2 regions of the Bradyrhizobium ferriligni genome follow, and region 1 is predicted to be linked to the other one. Evidence: riboswitches for the same ligand, from Rfam matches in the RefSeq annotation. Region 1 holds a riboswitch; the other holds the start of a gene.
What was found. Region 1 has a riboswitch for ZMP and ZTP ahead of AC1VNY_RS35975 (bifunctional 5,10-methylenetetrahydrofolate dehydrogenase/5,10-methenyltetrahydrofolate cyclohydrolase). Riboswitches for the same ligand answer to the same signal wherever they lie in the genome.
Positions count from the first base shown of each region.

Region 2: another riboswitch for ZMP and ZTP. It lies ahead of AC1VNY_RS26575 (serine hydroxymethyltransferase); the one in region 1 lies ahead of AC1VNY_RS35975 (bifunctional 5,10-methylenetetrahydrofolate dehydrogenase/5,10-methenyltetrahydrofolate cyclohydrolase).

Region 1 covers NZ_JBXEJO010000084.1:26,070-41,428, forward strand. The annotation lists gene AC1VNY_RS35935 (Bug family tripartite tricarboxylate transporter substrate binding protein) at 1-39, shown strand, start outside; gene AC1VNY_RS35940 (PAS domain S-box protein) at 189-2,870, shown strand; gene AC1VNY_RS35945 (GrlR family regulatory protein) at 2,974-3,324, opposite strand; gene AC1VNY_RS35950 (hypothetical protein) at 3,562-3,993, shown strand; gene AC1VNY_RS35955 (VOC family protein) at 4,009-4,392, opposite strand; gene AC1VNY_RS35960 (hypothetical protein) at 4,654-5,292, shown strand; gene AC1VNY_RS35965 (hypothetical protein) at 5,508-6,032, shown strand; gene AC1VNY_RS35970 (hypothetical protein) at 6,170-6,580, opposite strand; ZMP/ZTP riboswitch at 6,797-6,876, shown strand; gene AC1VNY_RS35975 (bifunctional 5,10-methylenetetrahydrofolate dehydrogenase/5,10-methenyltetrahydrofolate cyclohydrolase) at 6,892-7,755, shown strand; gene AC1VNY_RS35980 (MaoC/PaaZ C-terminal domain-containing protein) at 7,885-8,346, shown strand; gene AC1VNY_RS35985 (zinc-ribbon domain containing protein) at 8,558-8,980, shown strand; gene AC1VNY_RS35990 (hypothetical protein) at 9,204-9,497, shown strand; gene AC1VNY_RS35995 (SANT/Myb-like DNA-binding domain-containing protein) at 9,742-10,113, shown strand; gene AC1VNY_RS36000 (hypothetical protein) at 10,296-11,066, shown strand; gene AC1VNY_RS36005 (arabinose transporter) at 11,149-12,345, opposite strand; gene AC1VNY_RS36010 (carboxymuconolactone decarboxylase family protein) at 12,394-13,170, opposite strand; gene AC1VNY_RS36015 ((R)-mandelonitrile lyase) at 13,199-13,657, opposite strand; gene AC1VNY_RS36020 (cyclophilin-like fold protein) at 13,691-14,161, opposite strand; partial or broken gene AC1VNY_RS36025 (MFS transporter) at 14,158-15,347, opposite strand.
Region 2 covers NZ_JBXEJO010000048.1:20,571-35,929, reverse strand. The annotation lists gene AC1VNY_RS26580 (hypothetical protein) at 236-391, opposite strand; gene AC1VNY_RS26575 (serine hydroxymethyltransferase) at 489-1,760, opposite strand; ZMP/ZTP riboswitch at 1,797-1,882, opposite strand; gene AC1VNY_RS26570 (response regulator transcription factor) at 1,969-2,631, opposite strand; gene AC1VNY_RS26565 (sensor histidine kinase) at 2,628-4,049, opposite strand; gene AC1VNY_RS26560 (DUF3280 domain-containing protein) at 4,276-5,211, shown strand; gene AC1VNY_RS26555 (amino acid ABC transporter substrate-binding protein) at 5,349-6,260, shown strand; gene AC1VNY_RS26550 (ABC transporter substrate-binding protein) at 6,520-7,536, shown strand; gene AC1VNY_RS26545 (hypothetical protein) at 7,975-8,124, shown strand; gene AC1VNY_RS26540 (hypothetical protein) at 8,217-8,621, opposite strand; gene AC1VNY_RS26535 (NADH:flavin oxidoreductase/NADH oxidase) at 8,874-10,067, shown strand; gene AC1VNY_RS26530 (S41 family peptidase) at 10,221-11,579, shown strand; gene AC1VNY_RS26525 (bifunctional diguanylate cyclase/phosphodiesterase) at 11,782-14,514, opposite strand; gene AC1VNY_RS26520 (DUF2513 domain-containing protein) at 14,713-15,093, opposite strand.

The sequences.
Region 1 (15,359 bases):
GCCCGGGTGGTCAAAGAGGCCGGCATTCCGCCGGACTAAGCCGACGCGGCCTGTGCCGGAATCGGCCACCGGCACCCGCCCCGGGGGTGACGCCGGTCACACGCCGGCCGGCCCGGCCCTTCAGCATGTTTCCCCAAAGCCCGTAATTTCCCATATATTGGGGCCCATTGGACCCCGGCCTTGATGACATGACCGCTGAATTGCCGCCGAATTCGCAAGCGCCGCGTGCGTTCTCCCTCTCCATTGGCCAGCTCACGTTCGGCAGCTTCCTGCTGGTCCTTGCTGTGATCATCATCACATCCACCGCCAGCGTGATCGCGATCCGTCACATCGATACGACCTTCGCCGAGCTGCAGCGGCTGCAGAGCGTCGGCGACATCGCCGAGGATATCGACCGCCGCATGAACGAGTTGCGGCTCGCGGCGCGCGATTTCGTCACCGAGCCGGGCAGCCAGTCGGTCCAGGTCGCGGAGGCGGCCCAGTCGCTGAGCGAGATCCTGAAAAAGACCCGCATCAAGCTGGCGCCCGAGCAGCAGGACATGATCGACGGCGTCACCCAACGTCTGGCGACCTATCGCAACGGCATCGAGCGCATCTCGGCGCTGCTCAGTCGCCGAGCCGAGCTGGTCGCCGGGCTGCCGCCGCTGCGCGACGCCTTCGACAAGGCGACCGCCGCGAGCAACGATGCGGCGCTGGCCAATGCGCTGTCGCAATCCCAGAGCCGGATTGCCACCGCGCTGCTGGCGCACAACACGTCCGCCGCCGAGCAGGCCGCGCAGAGCATGCGGGCGATGACCATCTCCGATCCCGCGCTGCGCGGCGCCGTCGACAATTATGCCGAGGCGATCATCGCGGTCTCGGTGCGCGAGGGCCAGATCGCCGACATCGACAAGGAGGTGCTCGGCGCCGAAGGCCGGTTGATCCAGAAGGTCACCGAGCTGCTCCGCGAGCTCAGCTCTCGCCGCGGCCACGTGCTGTCGCGCGATTTTGCCCGGACGCTGGCTGAAGCAAAATGGCAGAGCATCGTGCTCGGCACGGCGGGCGTGCTGATCGGCCTGTTCGCGTCGGTGCTGGTGGTTCGCCGAACCGTCCGGCCGCTCGCCAGGATCGCGGGCTCGATCCGCAAGGTCGCCGGCGGCGAGAAGAGCGCGTTCATTCCCGGCGCCGACCTCGACAACGAGATCGGCGACATCGCGCGTGCCGCCGAAGTGTTCCGCCAGACTCTGGTCGACGCCGACAGCGCGCGCGAGGCGGCGCTGCGTGCGCTAGCCGAGCAGCGGCTCGCCGAGGAGAGCTACCACAAGCTGTTCGAGGCGTCGGTCGAGGGCATCTACGTCACGACGCCGGGCGGCGCGCTGCTCAACGCCAATCCGGCGCTCGCGCGGATGATGGGCTATGGCACGCCGCAAGACCTGATCAAGGGTATCGACGACATCGCAACCACCGTCTATGTCGATCCGGCGGCGCGCGAGCAGTACCAGCAGCTGATGCAGCGCGATGGCATGGTGCGCGACTACGAGTATCAGGTGCGCGCGAGCGACGGCACGGTGCTGTGGCTGTCCGATTCGGCGACCGTCGTCCGCAACGACGAGGGCGAGGTGGTCCGCTACGAGGGCACGGTGCGCGACATCACCGACCAGAAGCGCGCCGAAGACGCGATCGCCGAAGGCCGGCGGCTGTTGCAGATGGTCATCGACACGGTGCCCGCCGTCATCAACGTCAAGGACCGCGACCTGCGCTACGTGCTGATGAACCGCTACATGGCGGGGATCTTCGGCATCGAGCCGCAGGACGCGATCGGCCAGACCACCGGCGATTTGATGTCGCGCTACGGCGCGGCCAAGACCGATGAGAACGACAAGCGCGTCCTGTCGGCGCGCCGCGAGCTCGGCTTCTATGAAGAGGAGTACAAGGACGTCGCCGGCAACATGCGGCAGTGGCTGGTCAACAAGCTGCCGATCCTCGATGCGCAGGGTGACATCGAGAACATCGTCACGGTCGCGCTCGACATCGGCGAGCGCAAGCGCTCCGAGCAGGAGATGCGCAAGGCGCGGGATTCCGCGGAGGCCGCGCTGCGCAATCTGCGGGAAACCCAGAATTCGCTGATCGAGGCCGAAAAGCTCGCCGCGCTCGGCCGCCTGGTGGCCGGCGTCGCCCATGAGGTCAACAATCCCGTCGGGATCAGCCTGACGGTGGCGTCCGCGCTGGAGCGCAAGACCGCGAATTTCGCCACCCAGGTCGAGCGCGGCGACCTGCGCCGCTCCAGCCTGAACGACTTCCTGAACACGGCGCGCGATGCCTCCTCGCAACTCGTCGCCAATCTCAACCGCGCCGCGGAGCTGATCCAGTCGTTCAAGCAGGTCGCCGCCGACCGCAACTATTCCGACCAGCGCACCTTCGATCTCGGCGATCTCACCGAGCAGGTGGTGATGAGCTTGCGGCCTGGCCTGCGCAAGCACAACCTGACGCTCAACATCGATTGCGAGCCGAACCTGATTATGAACTCCTATCCGGGACCGTATGGCCAGGTGCTGACCAATCTGTTCCTCAACGCGGTCGCGCATGCGTTCCCGGACGGCAAGGCCGGTGAGGTCGAGATCCAGGTCCACGCCGCCGGAGGCGACAATGTCGAGGTGATCTTTGCCGACAATGGCTGCGGCATGAGCCTCGACGTGCGCCGCCGCGCCTTCGATCCGTTCTTCACGACGCGGCGCGATCAGGGCGGCACCGGGCTCGGCCTGCACATCGTCTACAGCATCGTCACCACGCGGCTCGGCGGCCGGCTCTCGCTGGATTCCGCGCCGGGCAACGGCACACGCATCCAGATGATCCTGCCGCGCGTCGCGCCGCTGGAGCAGGCCGCGGAGTAGGCACGAAGCGTAGTGGCCAACCGCGCGTTTGCTCTCGATCCGTCATCCCCGCGCAAAGGCGAAGCCTTTGCGCGGGGATGACGGGTCTGATGGTTTCACACCGCTAATTGATATCCGCGAGCTTGTGCAGCGTGGCGCCGAAGATCAGGCTCGCCTTGCCGACCAGTGCGGTCCCACTCATGGTGCCGCGGGTGTCGGTGAAGGTGCCGGAGACGCCGATGCCGACGGGCGCAGGCCCGCCGAACAGCGGGTTGTCGGTGTCACGCGGCGTCGTGTGGCGTTGCACAAGGACCTCGCCCTTGAAGGCATCGCCCTTCACCGTGTAGCTGCCGGTGTAGTAGAGATAGGCGTCGCCGCCCAGAATCTGGCCGTCGCGGAAGAGAATGACGCCGCTGCCCTTACCGACGCGACCGTCCAGCAGGGTGACGTGAATTGAGTAAAGTCCGTTCTTCATGACGTCCCGATTGCTGGCCGCCGCGCCCACGGCAAGCCAGTTGGTTTTTTATGCCAAAGCGAGCAACCTCGTGCAATGCGGCAGGTTGATTCCCGGGTGTCCCGCGTTCGGGTGACACCCTCGGTTCCTGCCAGGCAGTGTGACGGCGCGATGACAGCGGACCGTACGCGCGAATCAAAGTGGCCCGCGAAATGCATAGCTCTGGTTGCACTGGCCGGTGAGTGCTGGAGCAAACACATGTCTGACTGGATTGAATCCGGTGGCCATTGGGCACGCCCTCGCAGGCTCAATGGAACTTCGGCCCGTCATGCGGGCCACGTCATCGTATTCCTCGGGTTGATAACGCTGGTGTTGGTCGCGGCCGTGCGAATCGCGCAGGCGCGCGATCCCGACGGCCGCTACGCCAATTCGCCGCTGAAGGAATGGTTCGACGGCCTGCGCAGCGGCAAAGGGCCGTGCTGTTCGGATGCCGACGGCACAGCGGTCAGCGATGTCGACTGGGAATCCAAGGACGGGCACTATCGTGTCCGCCTCGACGGGGCGTGGATCGATGTCCCCGACGAGGCCGTGGTCACCGAGCCCAACCGGGTCGGTCGTGCCATGGTCTGGCCGATTCCGAGTTACATGGGCGTGACGATCCGCTGCTTCATGCCGGGCAGCATGACTTAGCGCCGCACGCGTGGCTTAGACGTATTTCTGGTCGCGCTCGAGCAATTCGATCGAGATGCCCTGCGGGCCGCGGATGAAGCAGATCCGCACGCCGGGACGGATCGTGGTTGGCTCCTTGGTGAATTCGACGCCCTTGGCCTTGATCTCGGCTGCAACCGCGTCGATGTCCTTCACCGTGAGCCCGAAATGATCGAGCCCCTGATAGGGCGTCACCGGCGCGGCGTTGACGCCGTCGCCCTGGGTCACCTCCGCAATGAACACCTTGGCGCCGCCGAGCTGGACGTCGATGCGGCCGGGGCCGCGGATGATCTCGCCGCCGAGAACGTCGCGCAGCCAGGTCGCGGTGGCCTCGGGATCGGGACTGCGCAGGTGGACGTGGTCCCAGGTGACGACAGGCATTGCGATCTCCTTGTTGTTCTCGCGCCGCTCGGGTGCGCGGCACTCGCTCTCGGGCGGCGCGAACTTAGCGAGCGGCCGGCCGTGAGGCCATCCCTCCGTGCTGCGGGCCGCAAGATTGTCGTCCCGGAATGAAACCATTGAGGCTGTCAGCGATTGTCTTCGCGTGGCCGCTCGACCTGCGGCCGCCCCGGAAGCCGCGCGGTGCGGCTTCCTCTCTGTGTGGGGGCGGCCCGATCAGGTCGCCAGGGTGAGGGCACGACGATGCGGATCGGCTTGGCGTCGTTTCGGAGGTTGGCCGCCGGACGTCTCGGTGAGGGCGGCTTCTACGCCAGCCTGCTGCTGCCGCTGATTGCGCTCGCCGGGATCGCCGCCTGGTTCATGCTCCCCGAGCCGAGCGACGCCGGAGACCAGGATGTCTGGCCGGTGTCGTCCAGCATCGTCCGCACCGCGCAGAACGCCTCGACCGGCGCGCAACCCGCCCAAATCACAAATCAGGCCGCGAGGGATGCGCTGGCCGCACCGGCTGACGAGCCGACCACCGTCGGCGTGGCCACCGCCCCACAGGGGGCCGAGGAGGCCAGGTCGTCCGGGCCTGGCGCTGAAAGGTCGCCGCTGGACAGGTTGCGGATCGCCTCGCAATCGTGGCGGCGCGGCGGGCTGGGTTCGAAGGCGCTCGTCACCCTGACGCTGCGCAATGCCAATGATTTCGCCGTCAAGGATATCGAGATCGCCTGCGCCTTCATCCGCCGGGACGGTCGGCCGCTGACCGAGCGCAAACGGCTGATCTCCGACACCATCGCCATGAAAAGCCGCAAGACCTACTCGCGGATGTTGGTCGGGTTCGTCAATGTGAACGCAAACAAGGCGAGATGTTCGGTCGTGACGGCGAGCCGCCTTTAAGTCCCGGCATCCCGAAAAAGTGACCGCGAATTGACTTGCCGGGTGAACCGTAACGGCCGGACAGGAACTAACTAATAAACCAGCCGTTAGCGAACGACCCGGGAGCGCGGACCGCGTCCGGGATGATCATGCGCAGACGATGAAATCGCCCGCGCGATGACTGATGTCGTCGCGCCGAGATGAACCGCGCCCGCTGCGCGGGGGGAGCTACCAAAATGCCTGTGGCGCGTTATTTCCTGTTCGTTGGTGGAGTGCTGCTCGCGCTGCTCTTCGTCGTCAATTCTATCGTGCCGCAGGAGGCCGTGGTCGCCGGCCAGAACCAGGGCCTGTCTTCGCCGGGCGTCGACAAGACCATGGTGCGCATCAAGTCGATCCAGAAATTGCCCGAGCGGGTGGTCTACGACACCAATTTGCCGACCATTGTTCCAGCGCAGGTCAACGCGGTCGCCGCGGCCGTCCCGTCGGCTACGGGTGACGCGTCGGCGCAAGCCCGTGTCCGCAATACGTTCGCCCAGTTCATTCCGCCGGAGAAGGCTGACGCGCAGAAGGTCGCGGCCGAGGCAAAGCCGGCCGAGCAGCCGGCGCAGGCCCAGCCTCAGGCGCCGAAGAAGCGCAAGGTCGCGCGCTACCATGCCCATCCCCAGCAGCCGATGCGGCTGGCACAGCCCGGCATGTATCAGCCCTACCGCGTCGCGCAGCAGCAGCGCATGGGCTTCTTCGGCGGCTTCGGCACCTGGTAAGAAAGGGCTGCCGCAGCCGGCAATCGATCCGCCGCCGCAAACACTTGCGGCGGCTTTTTCATGTCCGCGATCAGGCGGGTGGACGGATCCGAGACGGCGTCCGAGCGCCGCTCGCTACCTTTAGCGCGGCAGGACCTTTAGCGCGGCAGGCGCGGAATCTTGTCCGCGAAGCCGTTGTAGCAGGTCAGCCGCTCGTCCTCTTCCTTCACGAAGCGGCAATCGTTGACGCCCTTGGCCGGGGCGGCCTTCGGCTTCGGCTGCGGCTTGAAAATCTCGTCGTAGCAGATCAGCCGCTCCTTGGTGGCGTCGTCGATGTCCTGACAGGCCTGAAGCTTCTGGGCGACCGATTGCGGCTTGCCGGGCGCGGCAGGCTTCTCGCCCTTCTTGGCGGCCGACTTCTTGCCGACCTGGACCAGCGGCTTGTCGCCGACCATTGGCTGCGACGTCGCCGCCGCCGGCTTGTCTGCGTCGGCGGGGGCCGGCGTGGTGCCTTGGGCAAGCGCGGCAGCCGGGCAGAAGAGCGCCAGCGCGAGGATGATATGTCTCATGTCGAAAATGTCCGAAATGGCGTGATGACCGGAAGGATGGCGCCGGGGATCGGAAAAGCCCGGCAAGCGCCGAGACTTAACGCAAGTCTTGCCCGAATCCTACCCCAGAGGCGATCCGCCCGGCACCGATCCACCGGCAAAAGTGAGGGCAATTCGTCGCCGTTTGACCCGCGGGAAAGCGTGAATTGCCTTTGCCCGGCGGGGCGGCTATGACGACGCCATCTGCGCGACTGGCGCTTGGATGGACCACCATCGGGGAGCGCAGAGACTGAACGCCGCGCGCCTGGGCACCGCTTCGAAACGGAGGTGCCATGACGGCGAACATTCTCGATGGGCATGCACATGCCCAAATTGTCATCGACAAGATTGCTGGCGAACTCGACCGGCTGCCCCGCGCACCGGGGCTTGCGGTCGTGCTGGTCGGCTGTGACCCGGCGAGCCAGATCTATGTGCAGAGCAAGGTCAGGATGGCCGAACGGCTCGGCCTGCGCGGCGAGGTCGCACGCCTGCCGGGTGATGCCAGCGAGGCCGATCTGCTTGCCAGCGTAGAGGCGCTGAATGCACGCGACGATATCGACGGCATCCTCGTGCAGCTGCCGTTGCCCGCGCATATCGACGCCTTGCGCGTGATGGCGGCGGTCGATCCCGCCAAGGACGTCGACGGCCTGCACGCCCTGAACGCCGGCCGGCTGTTTCACGGCGACGATGCGCTGGTGCCGTGCACGCCGCTCGGCTGTCTCCGGCTGATCAAATCGACCCTGCCAGACCTCACCGGCGCCCATGCCGTGGTGATCGGCAGCTCCAACATCGTCGGCAAGCCGATGGCCGCGCTGCTGCTGCAGGAGCACGCGACCGTGACGCAGACCCATATCCACACCCGCGGCATCAGCAGGATCTGCCGCGAGGCCGACATCCTGGTGAGCGCGGTGGGCAAGGCCGGCCTCGTGCGCGGCAACTGGATCAAGCCGCAGGCCATCGTCATCGACGTCGGCACCACGCGCGTCGTGAAGCCGGACGGCGGCTATGCGGTGTGCGGCGACGTCTCGTTCGACGAGGCTGTGCAGGTCGCCGGCGCGATCACGCCGGTGCCGCGCGGCGTCGGCCCGATGACGATCGCCTGCCTGATGGAAAACACGGTGAAGGCCGCAAAGGCGAGGGCGGCCCGGCTGCAATAGCGCGGGATGCCTGCGGCGATATGCGCGCGGCGGGTGTCGCCCGTGTATCGCGCGCGAAGTTCATGACGTCCGGGGTAATGGAAAGCCCGCACCATTGGTCTAGCATCGCGCGACAGATGGAGGCGCGCGATGCTGTATGCGGAAGATCTCACCGAGGGCCAGACGTTCAGGCTTGGCAGCTACACCATCGGTGAGGCCGAGATCCTGGAGTTCGCCGGGAAATATGATCCGGTGCCGATCCATACCGATCCCGTCGCGGCGGCAGTGGGCCCGTTCGGCGGCCTGATCGCAAGCGGCTTCAACACCATTGCGATCTATCAGCGGCTCGTCGTGGAGGCGATCTGGACCAAGGTGGCGGGGATCGTCGGGCGGAGCTTCGAGATTCGCCTGCCGAGCCCGGTTCGGCCCGGCGCCACGCTCACGGGCCAATCCCGGATCCAGAAGATCACAATCAGGCCGGAGCGTCGCGACGCCGTCGTGATCTTCAAGACGGAGCTGGTCAACGACGAGCAGCGCCCCGTTCTTGTCCTCGTGCTCGACGCGCTGATCCACATGCGGCCGGCGGAGCAGGGGCGGCCGCAACTCGGCTGAGGGGTATCCCGAAGTCATCCGCCTCGGACGGCGGCCAACGCCACTATGTGTTTTCCGCACGCGATCTTGTCGTGGCGCAATGTTGCGGCAAATATGACAGGCTGGCGGCAGAACAGCAGCGTATTAATGACGTCATCATCGACGAGTCGTGCTGCCCGGTGTTGACTTCGTCGATGCGCCGAAGGCATTCGACCCAGACGGATGTGCCGACGTGAAACGCAGCAAGCAGACGCACGGAGAGATCGAAGCCAGGCGGCGCAAGGCCGAGGAATGGCGCCGCATCCAGGCGCAACGCGCCGCTGAACGGCAACGGCTTCGCGACTACAAGATTGCCCTGGCGCGCGACGAGGTTGCCGTGGATACGACGCGGCTCGCGCCATCGAACAGCTATTCGACTCCCGATTTCGTTCTGCGCGGAACCTATCGACCGGAGCCCTTCGTCTGCAAGGACTGCGGCGTTGCCGAGGTCTGGACGCCGTTGCAGCAGAAATGGTGGTACGAGACCGCCAAGGGCGATGTATTTACCGCGGCGGTGCGCTGCCGGGCCTGCCGCACCAGGGAGCGCGCGCGCAAATCCGCCGCACGCCGCGTGCATCTGGAAGGACTCGCAAGGAAGAAACCTCCCGTCTCGTAGCGATGGGCGTGACTTCAGAGCCGCACTTCACATCTGATACGCGGGGAACCAGTGCGCAGGCGGTCAATGCGTCGCGCGTGCGGAACGTTTCGTTGCCTGATTGGTTCGAGACCTTGAAGCCCCCGATGTGGGGTGCGGGCGGGGAGGAACCAGCCAAGGAAACTTGTCAAGGAAACCTGTCAAGGAAACCATCGCGGCCGGAACCAACGAGAAGGAGCAGCGGATGAAACTCAATTCCACGCAAGTCAAGCAGACCATGACGCAACTGAATGCCCAGGTGCTTCCGGACGATCACCCGGCCGTGGCGCAACTGAACAGCGTGTTCGGTGAGCACACATTCTTCGTCGACACCAGCGGGCTCAAGGTGCTCGAACCGGCCCAGACCTCCGACATGCCGGGGCAGACGGGCGAGGTCGTCAGTCTCGCCGAGTGGAGCGATCCGGAGCTGACGTCGCTTCGGCCGCACGAGCCCGAGCCGACCGGCGTGCTCATCGCGCTTGAACCCAGCAAGCACTGAAGCGTTCCAGCGCGAAGTGGATACCGGTTCGCGCAAGCAAAACGCCACCAAGCAAGGGGATTGAGAGCATGATCCGATTCAATCGGATCATGCTCTTTGTGCTGCATCGCGCGGCACCCGCGATCGGCCGTCCTGATGGCGACAGCCCCGACGTCAGATCAAGAGGTGCCGAAAGTCACATGGCAAATCAGCACCGCCTGCGTATGCATCGGTTCGAGATGGGTATCCAGGCGGTGAGGGGCAGATGGGGATCGTGCGGCGCTGGAGCCCTGACGAGGACGAGAAGCTCAGGGAACTCGCCAGGGCCGGCAAGAACGCTCTCGAGATCAGCAACGAACTGACCCGCAGCGCTTCGGCCGTGCGCCGGCGCGCCGAGGTCCTGTCGGTTCTGATCATGGCAAAGGCGTTTCGCGCGCGCCCGTCGCATGTCGCCACCCATCTCGAGCGGGTCGCGATCGACGCGATCCGCAACCGCCGTCCGTTTCCCGCGGGCGTCGGGCCGAGCACCATTGCCGGAATGATCGAGAAGGGCTGGATCGTCCCCGAGATGGGGCGCAGATACAACGTGACCGATGCCGGCGTGGAGGCCGTGCGGCGGAAGATTCCGAGCGGGTGAGAGCGGAGCAGGCTGCGCGTTCGAAGCACTGCGCCGAAGCGGCTCGCCCGGCGCCGTGCGAGCGGGCGGCTATTCGACACCGAACGCAAGATTTTGCGCCCGAGACGGCTGCCTGGTCCGTTCAATGATTGGAGGCGCGACGACCAGCGGTCTCCCGTCCACCCTCCGATCTGATTGCCCCGATGCTCAACGCCCAGCAAGCCCAAGCCGACCGATACCAGCGTTTCGCCGATCTTGCGCCTTTCGTTCACGAGGCGATCGGTACCATCGGCGCGTTGACCCCGGCTCAGCGGTTGGATGCGGATTTCCTCGAACGCGAATTCATCCCTGCGCTGGGGCTCAATGACGAACTGCTTCACGAGCAGCCGCCGGAGCTGGCGCCGAGCTTCGGCAAGGGCCTCCACCTCTGGCAATATCCGAACCAGCTTGCGCCATATCTCGCCTGGCTTGCGCGCAATGCGTCCGGCATCTCCTCATACATGGAGATCGGCTGCCGCTGGGGCGGCATGTTCATCCTGGTGACGGAATGGCTCAGGAACAGCGGCGCCGACCTGAAGACCGTGATTGCACTCGATCCGATCGCGCCGACGCCGTTCATCTCGGCCTATTTCGATCTGCTGCAGCAGCAGGCCGCTATCGAGCCGATCTACATGCAGGATTTTTCAACCTCGCCGCTGGTCGGTGCGCATGTCGACCGGCTGAAGCCGGACTTCGTTTTTATCGACGGCGATCACAGCCTGCGCGGTGCGCTACAGGATCATCTGCTGGTGCGTTCGCACGCCCGTATCATCGTGCATCATGACATCCATTCCCAGGCCTGTCCCGATACCACGCTGCTCTGGAAGGCGCTGAAGCAGTTCGAGGCGCCGAGCTTCGATACGTTCGAATTCACCAGCCAGTATCCGTCCGTCAATGGCTCATTCCTCGGCATCGGCGCCATGAAACGGCGCTGACCCGGACAAGGCGGCACGACACTTTGCAAGCGCATGTTCAAGCAACGAGCCAGGGCGCAATGATCATTCAGGCCAATCTCATCTAGCGCGTCGCGCGCTCCCTGCCGACGAGGCGCGCGGCAATGGCCGCCGTGCAAAGCGTGACGCCGCCGCTGACGATGAATACCGCGCTCAAACCGTCCCGATCGGCGATCCAGCCCAGCAGCGGACTTCCGATCGCCATGGCGACATCGAGAAACGCCGTGTAGAGGCCCATTGCCAGCCCCCGATGTTCGGGTGAGGTGCCCCGAACGGCCTCGACGCCCAGCCCCGGAAAGACGAGAGAATAGCCCAGGCCGGCAAGCGCGGCGCCGACGGATGCGGTCGCGCCGTCTCGCGCGAGCCCCATGACGACCAGCCCGGCTGATTGCACCAGCACGAACCAGAGGGCGATCCTGGCGCCGCCGAATTTGTCCGGCAGATGACCGCACACGACGCGCACGCCGATCAGCGCGACGCCGAAGGCCGTAAAGCCCAGCCAGATCGGTTGCCAGTGCCTGACGGCGTAGAGGAGGGAGCTGAAGGCGAGGATCGCTCCATACCCGATGCTGCTGAGCGCCGCGGCAACGCCCGGCAGCCACACCGCGCCGATGACGTATCCGACGTCGGATTTCGCCGGCCGCGGCTGCGCCAGGGGCCCGTTCACCCGCACCAGCAGCAAGAGGACGAGCAGCGGCAACACGGTGCTGAAAGCGCCGATCGTCACAAAGCCATGCGACGCGAACAGCAGCGCACCGAGCGGTCCGCCACAGGCCAGCGCCGCGAACATCGCCGTCCCGACCCATGCAATGACCTTGCCGGCGTGCGCGGGATCGACGAGGGCAAGTCCCCAGCTCACGCCACCGGTGACGATGAAGCTCTCGGCGCCGCCGAGCGCCGCGCGTCCGACGAGAAGAATCGTTATCGAAAGCGTCGGCGTACTCTCGAAGACCGACGACAGAAGATACAACAGGCCGGCAACCGCCGCGGTGACGAGACCTGTCACGACGGCGCGTTTTCCTCCCTTCGTATCGGAATACGAGCCGGACCACACCCGGGAGAGCAAAGACGCCGCGAATTGCGTGCCGGCCACCATCCCAACAACGACGCTTCCGAAGCCGAGATCCCGGCTCACATGCAGGGGAAGCACCGGCAATGCGGCGCCGACGACGAGAAAGCCTGCCAGTACGGCCGCCATGACCGGCAGCAAGGTGATGGCGGCGGATCGTGCCGCACTGGATGGCGAGAGCGAACGCGACATGTTGTAACCGGCCGCCTTCACAGATGCACGCGGCGCATTTGGACGTGATCAGTTGGCAGAGCGCTTCTCGAACACGGTGCGGGCGACGGGAGCGGCCGAAAATGCGTTCGGCCATCCGGCATAGTAGGCGAGATGGCTGATCACTTCCGACGCTTCCGCGCGTGTCAGCCCGTTATCCATCGCCCTGTTGAGATGATAGGGAATTTGCTCCACCTTGCCGGCGGCGATCAATGCACTGACCGTCACCAGACTGCGGTCGCGCGGCGCAAGGTCGGGCCGAAGCCAGAGGTCGCGGAACAAGACCTCGGCGGTGTCGCGCACCAGGCCCGGCGAAGCTGGTCCTGTGCCTTGAGCCACCCGGGCCGCCCGATCGGCTTCGGACGCCTCGTCGAGCGGCAGCAAAGCGACCGAAGCTTCGGGAAGCTGATCCGGGCCAATTCCGCGCGCGCGAAACACTTCCTTGGTGATCGCGGTCGCTGCCATCGCATTGCCCCAGCCGGCATAGAAGGCCAGATGTGTGATGATCTCGGAAATCTCGCCGGGCCTCACGCCATTGTCCAGCGCAAGGTTCAACTGCTCGGGCAGAAGGATACCCTGGTTGCGGGAGATGACCGCGGCGACAGTGACAATGCTGCGATCGCGCGGCGTCAGATCGGGCCGCTTCCAGAGATCGTTGGCGAGCTTGTTCGTGGCGTAGCGTTCGAGCGCCGCCGACACCGCTCGCACGTCGTCGCGAGACAGGCTTCCGGTCTGCGAGCCTGCTTTCGTCTCTGCATCGGCGGCTCCCATGGATAGTGCGAGTGCCAAAATGGTCGAAGTCTTCATGGCGAACCCTTTCAAGGCTTGCTCCCGCTTACCGGTACTGCTCGTCGGAAACCGGCTCGAGCCAGTCCACATTCTTTCCGTCCTGCATGTAGCTGACGGCGATATGCGCCATCGGACTGGTGGCGGTCGCGCCGTGCCAATGCTTGATGCCGGCAGGAATCCAGACGACATCGCCCGGATTGATCGTGCGCTTGTCTTTGCCGTCTTCCTGCACCCAGCCTTGGCCGGTGGTGACGATGAGCAACTGGCCGGCCGGATGCGTATGCCAGACGGTGCGCGCTCCGGGCGCGAAGTTGACGAGGCCGGTGCTCGCGCGCGTGAAGTCCGTCGCCGGATAAAGCGGGCTGATGACTGCCCGCCCGCTGAAATTATCCGCGGCGCCGAACATCGCGGGGGTGCTGCCGTTGACACGGATTTCGATGCCATCCGCTTGCGCGGGCAGGATGCCGGTCGCGCCGATGGCTGCCGCGGTGAGAACTTTCTTCATCTGCGTTTTCCTCCGGTTCTTTCGTGAGGGGGATCAGGACAGGGATTCGATGCGGAGAGGAAACTTGCCGCGCATCAGCAGCGCATCGAAGTTGCCGTCGATGCGGCCGAGCCGGATCAACCCCGGCGACCAGCGGTAGCCCGCATGGAAGAATGCGAGGTTGCCCCAGGGCGCGTAGTAGCAGACGTCGCCGGGCCGTTCGTTGCCGAACGGGCCGCTGCCGTCCTCGGTGAGTTTGCGCGGCAGATAGCTGATCTTCTCGTTGTTCGCGTAGTTGTCGATCGTGAGGCCACCGAGCGGGAGCATCGAGGCGAGATCGCGTGCGGACGGATTGTCCTCCAGCGTCGCCGTCATGTTCCGTTCGCTGAATGAGATTTGAATCTTCATCGACGGGAATCCCTGTGCGCATCCTTGCGTCGGACCGATGAGGCCGCCGAGCGGTGCAGCCGATGCCGTGACGAGGACACCCCGGAGCACGACACGGCGAGTGATGACCCGCTTCATTGCGCGGCCCTTCCGTGCTCGATGGCGGCGGCGGTTGCGGCGAGCGCCGAACCGAGCAGCAGAGCCGCGCCGAGCGCGAACGGGCTCCACCATCCGAGCGCGTCGAACAGAACGCCGCCGGTTGCCGCGCCGAGCGTGATGGCGAACTGGATGACGGCGACCTGCAAGCCACCGCCGGCTTCGGCGTCATCAGGCAGTGTGCGGCTCAGCCATGTGCCCCAGCCGACCGGGGCAGCCGTGCCGAAGAAGCCCCAGCCGACCAGCAGGGTTGTCACCGCTGCCGGCACCGAGCCCAGCGCGATCAGCGCCGAGGCGAGCAACGCCATGACAAGCGAATGCCAATGACGATGCTGTAGAGCCTTTCTTGCAGCAACTGACCGATCGTCCAGGTGCCGGCGACGCCGGCGAGCCCCATCAGCAGCAGGATCGCCGAGAGAGTGGAGACGCCGACACCGGTGACGGTTTCGAGGAAGGGGCACAGATAGGTGAACAGCGCGAACTGGCCCATGAAGAGCAGGAAGATCGCGGCCATGCCGAGCGCCACCTGACGGCGCAGGAGCAGCTTGAACACGTTGCCCGACCCCTCGCGCCGTCGCGGCGGCAGCGCGGGCAGACCAATCCACTGCCAGATGAGCGCAAGCAGTGCCAAGGGTACCACAAGGAAGAATGCACCGCGCCAGCCTACTTGATCGCCGAGCAGGCTTCCGAGCGGTGCGGAAACGGTCGCTGCGATGGCGTTGCCGGCGTTGATCATCGCGAGACCCTTCGGCACGGCGTCGTGCGGTACCAGGCGCATGACGATGGCGGTGGACATCGACCAGAAGCCGCCGATGGCGACCCCAAGCAGTGCGCGGCCAATCATCAGCACCGCGTAATCGGGAGCGAAGGTGACGACGAGGCCGGAGACGACAAGCAGCAGCGAGAACGAGGTCAGCACTAGCTTGCGGTCGATACGCTTGGTGAGATCGGCGATGAACAGGCTGGTGACGACTGCGAAGATTCCGGAGACCGAGATCGCCTGACCGGCCCGGCCCTCGCTGATGCCAAGACCGTCGGCGATCGGCGTCAGCAGGCTGACCGGCATGAATTCGGAGGCGATCAGGACGGCGACGCACAGCGCCATCGAAAATACCGCGCCCCAGGCCGCCCGTGGCCTTACCAATTTGTCGTTGTAGATCGCATCCATCCGCAGTCACCG
Region 2 (15,359 bases), on a different contig from region 1:
TGGGATAATGGGTCCCGGCCTTCGCCGGGACGACGGCGGGTGTTGTCGCTTGTGCGTCAAACATCCGCATTCTCGCGACATGATCTGTCCGAGCCTTGCTCTTTTCACCCTATATTTTTGCTGCGGGGCTTGGCTTGCCGCGTCGGGCAACTCAGTGGCACGCGCGCGCGAGTTTTCGGCGCACCAAGCGGCTTGTTGATGCGCCCGGCGGCTTGGTGCCCGCCGGGCGTAGCTCTCACAGCCTGGACAGCGCCAAGCCGAGGTAACCGATCAGCGCACCGGTGCTGAGAATGATGACGACGAGCGCCTGTTCCGAGCGTGCTTGCAAGGTTTTCCGGGTCACGGCGTTGGACGCTCCGTCTTCGAGATCATGCGGTCCAACGAACAGCATCGATTTCCGTTCCGGTCCTTCCCGGGGAACCTTCACGACGTGCCCATGCAGGCCGCACGCCCGGCCGGGTGACGCGACGGAACAGGAATGCGGCCGCCTATGAGGGCGGCGCGATCCCCGGAACGGGGAAAGCGCGGCACATCTCGACGCTGTTCGACCTCAGTCGCTTGACGACGGCTGCATCTCCCTTCGATCGGAGCGACACCGCAATGAGTTCGGCGATGAGGCGCATTTCGGGTTCGCCCATGCCACGCGTGGTCGCCGCCGGCGTCCCGAGGCGAATGCCGCTCGGCCTGAGCGGCGGACGTGGATCGTCGGGAATGATCTGCTTGTTTGCGGTGATCCCGACGGCGTCGAGGATGTTCTCGGCCGCGCCGCCGTCCAGGCCGACGCTGGCCACCGTATCCACGACCATCATGTGATTGTCGGTTCCGCCAGTGATCAACGTCATGCCGCGTTCCATCAACGCTTCGGCCAGGACCTTCGCGTTGCGCATGACCAGTCCTGAATAGGCCTGAAAATCGGACGTCGATGCCTTCTTCAGCGTGACCGCGGTTCCGGCCACAACGTTCATGTGCGGACCGCCCTGCAATCCCGGGAACACCGACGAGTCGATCTTGCCGGCGAACTCCCGGCGACAAAGAACGATGCCGCCACGCGGCCCGCGAAGCGTCTTGTGCGATGTCGTCGTCATCACGTCGAAACCCTCATCGAGCGGATTGCGCAAGGCGTTGCCGGCGATCAGGCCGCCGTAATGGCTGACGTCGGCCATGGTCAGTGCACCCACCTCGTCGGCGATGCTCTTGAAGGACGCATAATCCAGATCGCGCGGATAGGAGCTGTAGCCGCACAGCACCAGCTTCGGACGGACGTGCCGGGCCATGGCGCGGAGCTCATCGAAATCGATGGCGCCGCCGTTTGACGGCTGCGTCTTGTAACGGGCGAAGTTGAAGAGCCGCCCCATGTGCGACACGGGCGCGCCATGGGTGAGATGGCCGCCGTGTGACAGGTCCATCGCCAATATCGTATCGCCGGGCTGCAGCAGGCCGAGATACACGGCCTGGTTCATTGGCGACCCGGACAGAGGCTGAACGTTGGCATGTTCGGCGCGGAACAGCGCGCACGCTCGCTGTCGGGCAAGGTTCTCTATCTGGTCGGTAAATTCCTGGCCGCCGTAATAGCGGCGTCCCGGATAGCCCTCGGAATACTTGTTGGTGAACACCGATCCAAGCAGCTCGAGAACCTCGGGATAGGTGTAGTTCTCCGACGGAATCAGCTCGACGCCGTCTTGCTGGCGGCGCTCTTCGCCCTCGAGCGCAAGGGCAACTTCCGAATCGTTGAGGTGGAGTTCATTGCGGAATGACGGCATGGTCCGGGCTCCCTAAGACGCTGGATCATCAGCTGAACGGGTTGCCCAGGCGAACGGCGTTAGAACCCTTCGCGCTTCACCGTGGTCAATTCCACGTAAGCTCGCCAGTCGCGCGAGGGGCGAATGAGCCTGCGAAGCTCATCGCGAGCAGAAGGCTATCCAATCCCAGGCGGGCTCGCAAGGGTTGGTCGCTGCCGCCGCCGCGGGCTCAGCGTTCGCCGAGATCGAGCTGCGTCAGGATGCCTTGCCGCAGCGCGAGGCGGACCAACTCGATATCGGTGCCGACCCCGAGCTTGTCCTTGATCAGGGAATGCAGGTTCGCGACCGTCTTGGGGCTGAGGTGCAGCGCCTCGGCGATCTCCTCGGTGGTGTTTTCCGCGAGCAGCATGCGCAGCACCTCGAATTCCCGCGCGGTCAGGAGGTCGGCAGCCTTGGTCTCGCCGGCAAGGTGGCTGAGCGCAAGCTCGTGGCCGATATCCGGGCTGATCGCGATCTTGCCCGACAGCGCATCCATCACGGCGTGCACCAGGGTCTCCGGCGGGCTGGTCTTGGTGACATAGCCGCTCGCGCCGGCGCGGATCGCCTGCACGGCAAAGGCCGCGTTCTGGTGCATGGTGAACACCAGGATTTTTGCGCGCCTGTCCCACTGCCGGAGGCGGCGGATGGCCTCGATGCCGCCGATGCCGGGCATCGACAGGTCCATGATGACGAGGTCGGGCGCGGTCTCCTTGTAGAGGCGGTAGGCCTCGACGCCGTCGGAGGCTTCGGCGACGACGCAGAGGCCCGGCTGCTTCTGCAGCATCGCCCGGTAGCCCTCCCGGACGACGGCGTGGTCGTCGACCAGCATGATCGTTCGCGCGGCTTGGCTCATGCCGCGCGCTCCACCGGTGCGGCCTCTTGGCTGGCTGCGACGGGAACGATGACGCGGAGCGAGGAGCCGCTCGGCTGTCCGGTCTCGAAACTGAGCCGCCCGCCCAGCGCGGCGACCCGTTCGCGCATGCCGAGCAGGCCGAGGCCGGACTTGAGCTGGGGATCGCCTTGCGGATCGCCGGGCTGGCCGTCATCGTCGATCGCGAGCACGATCGCGCTGTCGCCGCCGCCAGGCGGCGCCTCGCGCATCTCAAGCCGCAGCATCACGCGCGTGGCGCCGGCGTGCTTGGCGGCGTTGGTGAGCGCCTCCTGCACGATGCGGTAGAGATTGGCGCCGACGGAGGCGGCAAGGCGCTCGAACGATCCCGATATGGTGGTCTCGAACCGCGGCTGTCCCCGGCTGCGGCCGTTCCAGCCGGCGACCAGGCCCTCGAGGCTGGCCGCAAGTCCGAGTTCGTCGACATCGGGCGGGCGGAGCCGGAAGAGGGCGCCGCGCAACGTCTCCATCATGTCGGTCGCGGTCCGCGCGATGCCGTCGCATTCGGCGAGCAAAGGCGGGCATTCCGCCGCCGCGGTCTGGCGCGCCGAGGCGGCGAGCGCACGGATGGCGGCCAGCGACTGCCCGAACTCGTCATGCAGCTCGCGCGCGAGGTGCCGGCGCTCCTCGTCCTGCACCAGGATCAGTTTTTGCGTTAGCGCGTTGCGGTCGGAGAGCGCGGCGGCGAGGCGCTCGGCGAGCTGGTTGAAGACGTTGCCGATCGCCGACAGTTCGGCGAGGTCGAACGGCGGCAGGCGCGCGGCGAGGTCGCCTGCGGCGATCCGCTCGAGCCCGTCGCGGATCTGCCGCGTCGGACGCAGCGCGCGCGCCAGCGCCGCATAGACCAGGGCGCAGAGCAGCGGCAGCGCGATCATGAACACCGCCATCAGCCGGCCGGCATCGTGCCAGGCCTCGGCGGTCGGCACCGCCGGATCGATCCAGGCCACCGCCTCGCCGATGGCGTTGCCGCGCGAAACCACCTGCCGCACCGCCTCGCGGCCGGGATCGAACAGGCGGCGATAGAGCGCCGCGAAGGCCAGCGGCGGCGCGGCCGTGTCAGTCTGCGCGCCGCCGCAGAAGCGTTGGCTGATCTCGCCGCTATTGCTGCGAAAGGCAATGCACAATCCCGGCGTCATGACCGTAGCGGCAACGCTGTCGAGATCGGGAAAGTCGGAACGCGCATTGTTCAGCCACTGGATCTTGCTCTGCTGCAGCTCCAGCGTCTTGGCGGCGACATCGGCAACCGCCGCGATCCGCCCGCGCACCGAACGGTCGGCCTCGATCAGGAAATAGCCGGAGATGACGGCAAAGCAGAGCGTCGAGACGATCGCCACGCGCAACGTCAGCCGCAGTTTCAGATCGCTTCCGGACCAATTCCACATTGGCGTATCCTCAAGATCGCAGACGAGCCTCGGTGCGCGATCGCGGGCAGGGCCGTCAGGCACATTAAACGGCAGAACGGAGGCGCCGAGAAGCGCCGCTATGGGCGCGGACCATCGTCGTGAAATTTTCCCGGCACCGGGCGGGAGGCACTCCGCTGCGGCGCGGAGGCCCGCCGGCCTAGGCTGCGACCGACCCGCCCGCACCAGCAGCTGAAAGGCCCCAATCATGCGTCAGCCCCGTCTCGTTCTGCTCTCTGTTGCCTTGATCGGCCTGCTGGCCGGAATCTGTCCTCTGCGCGCCGAAGCCGGCACGGCGGTGGCATCCCCGCTTGGCGTCAGCATCGACGATTTCGGCTATGTCGATACGTCAGGCGAGGTGATCGATCAGACCGCTGCGCACCAGAGGCGGCTGGATGCGTTGATGCGGACGCTGCGCGCCGATGTCGCCGCGGAGCCGCACTATCGCCTGGTGCCATCGACGGCGCCCGCGGGCGAGGCCCGGATCAAGGTCATCGGCGGCGTGCAGAAGATGAGCACGCTGATCCAGTGGGCCAAGGTGGCGGTCATCGATGTCAGCGCGAGCCAGGTGCTCTACGAGAAGCTCTACACGTTTCGTGGCGACACTGACGAGGCATGGGACCACGCGGCGATGTTCGTGTCGCGCGAGGTGCGCCGTGCCCTTGCGGCCGCGCTGCCGCCGGCGCAGACCGCCGCCGCGGCGCCGATCGGGCTTGCGGTGTTCGAATTCGAGCTTGAGGACACCTCCGCGGCAACCGCGTCGGGCCTTGCCGGCTCCGATGCAGCCTATCTCGCCGATGTCACGAAGGGCGTGCGTGACCGGCTTGTGCAGTCGGGCCGCTACCGCCTGGTCGATACCGGCGGCGCGACCGCGGAGCCCGTCAAGGCACATGCGCTGCGCGACTGCGACGGCTGCGAGGCCGCGATCGCGCAGCAGCTCGGCGCCGATCAATCGCTGATCGGCGTGATCAGGCGGGTCAGCCGGACCGAATACACGGTCGGCTTCCAGCTGCGCGACGCCCGCAGCGGCGCGGTCGTCTCACGCGGCGACAGCGGCCTGCGGATGGGCGCCGATTATTCCTGGACCCGTGGCGCGGTCCGCCTGGTCGGCGACCGCCTGCTCGAGGGCGGGGCGCAGCGCTAGGGATGCGTCGCGGCCGCGGCTGCAACTCTGGCAAGCGGACCATAGCAAAGTGCGATAGCTGCTAGACACACCGTCATCTGGCTCCGGGCTCATGCGTGCGCTATCACCGCCGTCTGTTCACCGCACAGGAGCCGCCGATGCGTTTGCCCGCCATCCTCTTCGCTCTCACGCTCGCCGCAAGCCCCGCGGCAGCCGAGGAGCTGTCGGGCACGCTGCAGAAGATCAAGGAAACGAAGAAGGTCACGCTCGGCTTTCAGGAGGCTTCCGTTCCCTTCAGCTATCTCGACGACAATCAGCGGCCGATCGGCTTTGCGCTGGATATCTGCCTGAAGATCGTCGATGCCGTGAAGAAGGAGCTAGGCACATCTGACATCGCCGTCGACTACCTCCCGGTGACCTCGTCGAACCGCATTCCGCTGATGGTCAACGGCACGATCGATCTGCATTGCTCGGCGACCACCAACAGCGCCGACCGCCAGAAGCAGGTGACCTTCACCAACACGCACTTCCTCAGCGCGACACGCTTTGCCGCCAAGAAATCCGCAGGCATCAACACGATCGACGATCTCAAGGGGAAGTCGGTCACCGCTGTTGCGGGCTCGGTGAACCTCACGCAGCTCATCAAGGTCAACACCGAACGCAAGCTCGGCATCAACGTTCTGCCGGCCAAGGACCAGGCCGAGGCGTTTTTGATGCTGGAGACCGATCGCGCCCAGGCCTACGCGCTCGACGACGTCCAGCTTGCCGTTGCGATCGCGCGGTCGAAGCAGCCTTCGCTCTACATGATCAGCGAGGAGGCGTTCTCGAAGGCAGAGCCGTTCGGAATCATGCTGCGCAAGGAGGACACCCCGTTCAAGACGCTCGCCGACCGCGCCACGGCGGAGCTCTACAAGAGCCCAGAGATCGAGGTCATGTACAGGAAGTGGCTGGAAGCGCCGACCCCGCCGAAAGGTATCAATTACAACGTGCCGATGTCGCCGGCGCTGCGCCATGCCTTCGCCAATCCGAGCTCGAGCTTCGATCCCGATGTGTACGAGGTCGGCAAGTAGCAGAAAGTAGCCCGCATGAGCAAAGCGACATGCGGGTAAGGTCAGCTTGAATCGATGGCGGGACCCCGGCTGTCGCGCTCGCTCATCCGGGCTACAATTGGCCGACAGGGCGGCGGAAAACAGATCGCCGCGTCCAGCCATCAATCCATGGAACGGCTTTTCGCGCGCATGGCGAAAAACGAAATAGCGTCTCATATACATCGGGCGGTTTTCTCTTAAGCTCGCAGCAGTTGTGACTGTTGTTCAGGAGCTCAAGCCGGTGACTACGCCATTTTCGCTTTCGCGACGTTCTGCGCTCGGCGTGCTTGCCGGAAGTCTGATCACCGGCGGTGCGCGCGCGGAAACCGGGGCGGGAGGCGGCACCGATCTCAGCGGCGTTACATTGCGCGTTGCCTACTACAAGGGCGGCTGGCGCCAGCTGTTGCAGGCTGCGGGCGAGGACAAGACGCCGTACAGGATCGAGTGGAAGGAGCTCAACAACGGTGTGCTCCACATCGAGGCCTTGAACGGGGACGCGCTCGACATCGGTTCGGGCAGCGAGATTCCGGCGATGTTCGCGGCGCGCCAGAATGCCAAGGTGCGCTTCGTCGCCGTCACCCATGAGGATCTCAACATTCAGGTCACGGTGGCGGCGAAAGACGCGCCGATCCATTCGATCGCTGATCTCAAGGGAAAGCGCGTCGGCTATGTGCGCGCGACCACGGCGCATTATTTCCTCGCCAAGCAACTCGAGGAAGCCGGCCTTGCGTTTGGCGATATCGAGGCCATCAATCTGACGCCGTCCGACGGCTATTCGGCGTTCGCCTCCGGCAAGCTCGATGCCTGGGCGATCTACGGTTATAACGGGCAACTCGCGATCGCCAAGCAGGGCGCGCGGCTGCTCAAGACCGGCGCCGGCTATCTCTCGGGGAATTTCCCGATCTACGCCAATCCGAAGGCCCTCGACGATCCGCTGCGTCACGCGGCCGTGAGCGATCTGCTGCTGCGGATCCAGCGCGCTTATGCGTTCGCCAACAAGAATTTTCCGGTGTATGCGGCCGCGCAGGTGGCGGAGACGCATCTGCCGTTGCAGGACATCCTCGACCAGTTCGCCCGTCGCAGCGACGACTTCGCGCTCGCCGGGGTGACGCCTGACGTGCCGGAGTCGCACCAGAAGGTCGCCGACACCTTCCTCAAGCTCGGCGTGCTCGACGCGCGCGCGGAGGTTGGAAAATTCTGGGACACCAGCTTCAACGAAGCAATCGCGGCGGGCGCGGCGAGGCTCGCGAAGCTCTGACCGCGATCTGGCCTGTATAGGCTACGTCATTTGCGGGCGCGCCCGCGCAAATCGATTGTGGTTCTCGGAGATCGTCCGCTCATCCCGCGACCAACAGCAGTCCGCGTGCACCTCCAATGATTTACGGCCCCAGCGTGACGGCTGGGGCCGCAGGAGGTGGTGTGTGCCTCTGGGGCAATGAATCAGAGGACAGGCACTGAACCGCACACCGATGACAATGTTCCAACAGGCTGCGGCCCGCCGTGCCATGCTGCCATGCAGACTGAGAAGCTTGCGGACCGCGCCAGGACCGTACCATCATGACAGTGGCCGGCCCGAATCGAATGCGGGCCCGGTGGACGCCCCCAGCGTCGGCTCTCGCCCCCAAAGGGTGCCGGGGTCACATTTCCGCTTGCAGCTGATTTTTTCCGTTATGCCGATTGTTCTGCGGAGCCGACATTGAACCACGACGCATTGGCCAAGCTCACCGTCACCATCATTGTCCTGGTCGCGTTGCTGGTATGGCGCGTCGCCGACCAGAAGAAGTCGATTGAATGTGGAGCAAATTGCCCGACCGACCTCTCCGCGAGCCGCAAGGCCGCTCAATAGGATCGGACCACCTTCGCTCGACCGCTCGTGTCGAACCTGCGCCGATCAGGCTCAGCGAACTTTCCGGCGCCATCCGAGTTATGGTGCGCCGCCTAGCGCTTTGCGGGCGGGCCGCTCTTGTTGCCGGGCTGTCCCTTGATGTTCGACGAATCCTGTTCCTGGACATGCAGGTTCTGCGAGTTCGAACCGACCGTGCCCTGCTTGGCGGGCGGCCCGCTCTTGTTGCCCGGCGCGCCGGCGATCCCGGTTCCGGAACTCTGAGCGCTCGGAGACGTCGTCGCATCTGGGGAACCGGCGGCGGTATCGGGGCGTCCCGGAGGCGTTGCGGCGGCGCCGGGCCTGTCCTGATCGCCGACATAACCGGATTCACCGGAGTTGCGGGTCTTGGCGCCCTTGTCGGCCTCGTTTTGCAGGTTCTGGGCAGCCGCGTGTTGCGCCAGGATCGGGCCGGTTGCCATGGCACCGGCGATGAGCAGTGCGATCGTGCGGGTCCTCATGAGTGTCCCTCCTCTGGGTTGCCGGGGACAACACGTGTCGCGATCATCATTTCCTATGCGCGCGAAAAATCGCCGCGAGGGAACAGGCATGGCGAACCTGTCGCGGCCAGCTTCGGCGCAGCCATGCCGCGATCGGTTTGAGCTGCTAGACCGCCGGCGTGCCTCTATCGGCCATCGCGCGGTGCGTATATCGTCCGCGCCAAACACAAGATCGGTCCCGCCCGCCGGGTAACGACGCATGATGAGGAAGCGATGTCCGACAAGCTGCTGTTTTCGCCAATGGCCATCCGCGGCGTCACGTTGAAGAACCGCATCGTGGTGCCGCCGATGCACCAGTATTCCGCCGAGAAGGGCTTTCCGACCGACTGGCATCTGATGAACGCCGGCAAGTTCGCCGCCGGCGGCGCCGGTCTCGTGATCGTCGAATCGACCAAGGTCGAGCGGCGCGGCTGCGGCACGATCGGCGATCTCGGCATCTGGGACGACAAGTTCATCGCGCCGCTCAGCCGCCTGGTGGGCTTCATCAAGCAGCAGAACGCGGTCGCCGGCATCCAGCTCGGCCATTCCGGCCGCAAGGCGCGTGCGAGCCGGCCCTGGGAAGGCGATCGTCCGCTCGAACGCACCGCCGAGATCGAGGATTGGGATGCCTGGACGCCGGTGGCGCCGAGCGCGATCGCCCATAGCGAGCGCTGGCCGGTGCCGCGCGCGCTGGACACGCATGAGGTGAAGGACCTCGTCGCGGCCTGGGGGCAGGCGGCACGGCGCGCGCATCAGGCAGGGTTCGAGGTGCTGGAACTGCACGGCGCCCACGGCTATCTCGTGCACGAATTCCTCTCCGGCCGCTCCAACCAGCGCAACGACCAATATGGCGGCTCGGAAGCCAACCGGATGCGCTTCCTGATCGAGGTCACCGAGGCGGTGCGGGCGCACTGGCCGGATCACAAGCCGCTGTTCGTGCGGCTGTCGGTCGAGGACAATGCCGGCTGGGGCCCGGAGCAGAGCGCCCGGCTCGCCAGGATCCTGAAAGCGAAGGGCGTCGATGTGATCGACTGCTCATCGGGCGGAATCAGCGAGATGGCGCCGATCCTGGGCAAGGAGATCAAATACAACTATCAGGTGCCCCTCGCGGAATATGTTCGCGCCCATGCCGATATCATGACCATGGCGGTCGGCCTGATCATCCACGGGGACCAGGCCGAACAAATCCTGCGTGATAAACAAGCAGATTTGATCGCCGTCGGCCGGGAAATCCTCAATAACCCGAACTGGCCGATGGACGCCGCGCTCAAGCTCGGCGTCGAGGGGCCGTTCCGCAATGTTCCTCCGCAGTTCGGCTATTGGCTGGGCACGCGGGCCAAGCGCGGATTCGGCACCCAGCCGTCGACCTGGCAGAACGGGTTGCGGGAGACTGGGCCAAAGGCCGACGAAAGGCTGACAGGGGGCTGACAAGAGGCCGATCCGGCCACCGTGACAGGACCGTAATGGTCCGGTGACAGGGCGGCCTTGATCCGACCAAAAAGCCGTTGTGTGGTGCCCCGCGTCGGGGTGGGGCCGAATGTTGCGAAACGTTGCCGGCCGTTAGCGAAGGGATCACGGATAATGCGCAAACATGTTGGCTTCTTGCTCGGGACGGTCGCGGGCGCGTGTCTCACCCTGCTCGTGGCCTCGCCGCAGGGCGCACATCTGTTCGCCGTCGCCAACGCCGCCGCGCATTCCGACAACAGCAACACCTATTCGCAGCTCAACCTGTTCGGCGAGGTGTTCGAGAAGGTCAAGACCGACTACGTCGAGAAGCCCGAGGACTCCAAGCTCGTCGAGGGCGCGATCAACGGCATGATCTCCTCGCTCGATCCGCACTCCCGCTACATGAACGAGAAGGGCTGGGCGGAGATGCAGGAGACCACACATGGCGAGTTCGGCGGGCTCGGCATCGAGGTCACGATGGAGGACGGCTTCGTCAAGGTGGTGGCGCCGATCGACGACACGCCGGCCTCGCGCGCCGGCATCATGTCGGGCGACGTGATCACCTCGATCGACGACGACCAGATCCAGGGCATGACGCTCGATCAGGCCGTCAACAAGATGAAGGGCGCGCCCAACAGCTCGATCCGGCTGAAGATCATCCGCAAGGACGCCGACAAGCCGATCGAGGTCTCGATTACGCGCGAGGTCATCCGCGTGCGTCCGGTGAAGTATCACGTCGAGGGCGGCGACATCGGCTATATCAGGATCACCTCGTTCAACGAGCAGACCACCGAAGGGCTGCGCAAGGCGATCGGCGATATCCAGAAGCAGGTCCCGCAGGACAAGCTCGCCGGCTACGTCGTCGACCTCCGCAACAATCCCGGCGGCCTGCTCGACCAGGCGGTCTCGGTGACCTCGACCCTGATGCAGCGCGGCGAGGTGGTCTCGACCCGCGGCCGCAATCCCGAGGAAACCCAGCGCTTCACCGCGCATGGCGGCGACATGACCAAGGGCAAGCCGCTCGTCGTCTTGATCAACGGCGGCTCGGCATCGGCCTCCGAGATCGTCGCCGGCGCGCTGCACGACCACAAGCGCGCGACCCTGATCGGCACCCGCTCGTTCGGCAAGGGCTCGGTCCAGACCATCATTCCGCTCGGCACCGGCAACGGCGCGCTGGCGCTGACCACGGCGCGCTATTTCACCCCGTCGGGCCATTCGATCCAGGCACTCGGCATCAAGCCCGACATCGAGGTGCTGCAGGACGTGCCGGACGAGTTCAAGACCCGCTCGGAAATCAAGGGCGAGGCCTCGATGCGCGGCCATCTCTCCGCCGAGGGCGCCGAGCAGACCGGCTCGCAGTCCTACGTCCCGCCGGACGAGAAGAATGACAAGGCGCTGGCTGCCGCGTTCAACCAGCTGCGCGGCGTCACCGTCAATGCCGATGCCAAGAACGCCGACACCAAGGCCGCGCAGAAGCGGCCGGTGCCGAACTAGAACCTGACACAGGTAGTCCGGATGGAGCGAAGCGAAATCCGGGCTACGCAGCTGCCAAAATATCGAAAACAACCCCATGCAAAGTAGCCGGTGGTGGTTGGCGCTCGACCAGGCAATTGACACGTCGGGCAATTTCAGGGTATTCTTCTAATATTCCGAAATCGTGCAGACGCGCCCTCGGGTTCCCGACTTCCGAGCAGCCTTACGCCGCGCCGGCGACCGGTTTGCGCCGGCGCGTGGTGCTCGCGCCCGCGGCGGGGCCGCGGCGATGCCCGGCCAGCAGCTCGCGGATCTGGGCGGCGGGCTTTGGCGGGCTGAACAGATAGCCCTGCATTTCCGAGCAGCCGAGCTCGCGCAGCAATTGCTGCTGCTGCGCGGTCTCGACGCCTTCCGCCGTCGTCGTCATGCTGCGCTCGGCGGCGATGTTGACGACGGCCTCGACGATGCCGGCCGAGCCTTGCGGATCGGCGATGTCAGTGACGAAGCAGCGGTCGATCTTGATCTTGTCGAACGGGAACCGCTTCAGGTAGCTCAGCGACGAATAGCCGGTGCCGAAATCGTCGAGCGCGATCCTGATGCCGATGGCGCGCAGCTGGTGCAGCGCGGCCAGCGCCGTCTCGTCGTCGCGGATCAGCACCGCCTCGGTGATCTCGAGCTCGAGCCGGCTCGCTGACAGCCCCGACGATGCAAGCGCCGCGATCACCTTGAGCGCCAGCGTGCCGCTGCGGAACTGCACCGGCGAGACGTTAACGGCGAGCCTGACGTGGTCGGGCCAGTTCACGGCTTCCTTGCAGGCCGTCATCAGCACCCATTCGCCGAGCTGGTTGATCAGGCCGGTCTCTTCCGCAATCGGCACGAATTCGGCCGGCGAGATCATGCCGCGCTGTGGATGGCGCCAGCGCACCAGCGCCTCGCAGCCGGTGATCTCGTTGCTGCGCAGGTCGACGCAGGGCTGGTAATGCACTTCGAGCCCGCTGCCGGCGGCGATCGTCTGCCGCAACTCCATCTCGAGCTCGCGGCGGGCGCGGGCGTCGGCATCCATCGCCGGCTCGAAGAAGCGGAAGACGCGCCGGCCGGCCGACTTCGCCGCATACATCGCAAGATCGGCGTTTTTCATGATCTGGTCGAGATCGGTGCCGTCCTTCGGCGCCAGCGCGATGCCGATGCTGGCGTCGGTCGTGACCTGGTGGCCGAGGCATTGATAGGGCGCGCGGATCACCTCGTAGATGCGCGCGACGAGGTCGGCGACCTCAGCCTCGCTCTTCACCCCGGTCTGCACGATCGCGAACTCGTCGCCGCCGAGACGGGCGACGAAATCGCCGTCGCCGATCACGCCGCTCAGCGTCCGCGCCACGGACTTGAGAAGCTCGTCGCCGACCATATGGCCGAGCGAGTCGTTGACGCCCTTGAATTCGTCGATGTCGATATAGAGCACGGCAAGCTGGCTGTCGGGCGTGACATGCGGCAGCTCGCGTCTGATCTCCTCGTGGAACAGCGCGCGGTTCGGCAGGTCGGTGAGAGCATCGTAGTGGGCGAGATGCGTGATGCGCTCCTCGGCACGGCGGCGCTCGGTGACGTCCTCGTGGGTCGCAAGCCAGCCGCCGTCGGCCAGCGGCTCGTTGACGACCTGGACCGAGCGCCCGTCGGGCGTCGTGATCACCATGGTGTTGCGGATGCCGACGTCGCGCAGCACGAGATTGACGTAGCGCTCGACGTCGCCCTGGAACGATCCGGTCCGGTGACGATGTACGATAACGTCGCGGAAGCTGCAGCCGGGCTTGATGATGTCGGCCGACAAGCCGTACATCTCGATATAGCGCCTGTTGCAGATCACGAGGCGCTGCGCGGCATCGAACAGCAACAGCCCCTGCGTCATGTTGTTGACGGCGGTGTCGAGCCGCAGCTTCTCCAGCGTCAGGCGCTGCTGCTGGGCGCGATGCTGCTGCACCAGCTTGCGCACCACCAGCGTCAGCAGGATCGCGATCGCCAGCACCGAGATGCTGGTCACCGCGATCAGGATGCCGATCTGCTCGCGCCAGTTGGCGAGCGCCGCCTCCGTGGTGCTCGTCGCAACGACGACGATCGGGAATTTGGTCAGCGCCCGCGACGACACCAGGCGGTCCTTGCCGTCGACAGGGCTGGCGAGCCGCGTCGTGCTCTGCGGCAGCTCGAACACCTGCTGCTGATTGACCGGACCGTTGCGGAAGTTCCTCCCGATCAGCTCCTCGACATGGGGATAGCGCGCCAGCAGCGTGCCGTCGCGATGATGCATCGAGATCGCGGCGCCGTCGCCGAGCGCCACCGTGGAGAAGAACTTCTCGAAGGTCGCCGGCTCGATGCCGCGGCCGACCACGCCGAGGAACTCACCATGCGGACCGGTGACCTTGCGGACGATGACGGTGGTCCAGTTTCCGGTGACGCGGCTCACCACCGGCGCGACCTGCATGTCGGGCGAATAGGGGCTCGACTTGAAGATCTGGAAGTAGGGGCGGTCGGCAATGCTGGCCTGCGGCAGCGGCCAGGCGCCCGAGCTGTTGATCAGAACGCCGTCGGCGTCGAACACGTTGAGGCTGCCGACATTGGACAGCGCGTCCATCTTGGATTTGAGCATCGCATGAATGTCGGCGGCCGACATCCGGCGCTTGTAATTCTCCGGTGTCGCGATTGCGTTGTCGCGCATGAACGCGATCAGGTCGCGCTGGACGACCTCGAGATCGTCGAGCTGCTGGTCGAAATGCCGCGCCAGCAGCAGCACGGTGTTCTCGAGCTCGCGCTCACTGTTGTGCAGGGCGCGATCGCGGAAATTCTCCGCCATCAAGGTCGCGCCGATCGCGATCGCGGCCATCAGCACGGCGCCGCCGAGGATCAGCCAGCGGATCGGACCGCTGCCGATCACCGACTTGATATTGAACGAGGCGCCGCCGTTTGGAGTCATTTGCCGCAATCGCTTCCAGGTGTTTCACCCGGAAGTAGGTCTCGTGCACCCCCGGCCCGCGAAAGTCGTATCCAATCGAAATGGAGCGCGGGTTAGCGAGATTGGTTAACGAATGGTTGCGGCAAGCAACGCGAGGCCGTGACAGGAAAGAAGCCGTTAGGGCGGCTCGGATGGGCGACTAAAGCCAGCTCTCGCATTTCAGATATCTAGGCCGGTTGCGGCCTTCAGCTTCGCCTTGATAATTGCCTTGGCGAGGCCCGACAAAATATCGAGCGTCCACCCTCCGACTGCTTCCACGCTGGATTTCGTTTTGCCCCACACCTCGTCATTGCGAACAGAATCTAGAAAGTCGTGGCCTTCCCAAGTCAATCCGCGGAACGTCGTACCACCCGAAAGTGGCTGTGAACCTGGGCTATCCAGAAATCCTTGTTCTCTGATCAATCGCAGATGATAGGCGATTTCGTCTACGGTACTCCCAGGGACAGCTAGTCGTTCATCGTGGGGGTCGATGATCGCGATGCTCTGACCGCGCTGAGGCCAAGCTTCCAATTTGAGAAGCAGGGCTCGCACCAGATTCATGTCTCGTTTCATTTTCCCCAATCGAGGCTAATAGAACTTGCTAGCCGACAGTACACAAACATCTCGGAACGTATTCGCAAACGGTGCCTTCTGCCCTTTGATCTGCTTCTCCACCTCAGTTCCCAACCGGCCACGAGCTGCGATTGCCTGATCGGCAGCCGTCTCCAGCCGCTCCACGTCCGATTGTGGGTGGGCGAGTACATCCTTAGACATTGAGTTCCGTGGTAGTCGGATGATGTTCTTATTATGTTCCGCTTGTGTCAATG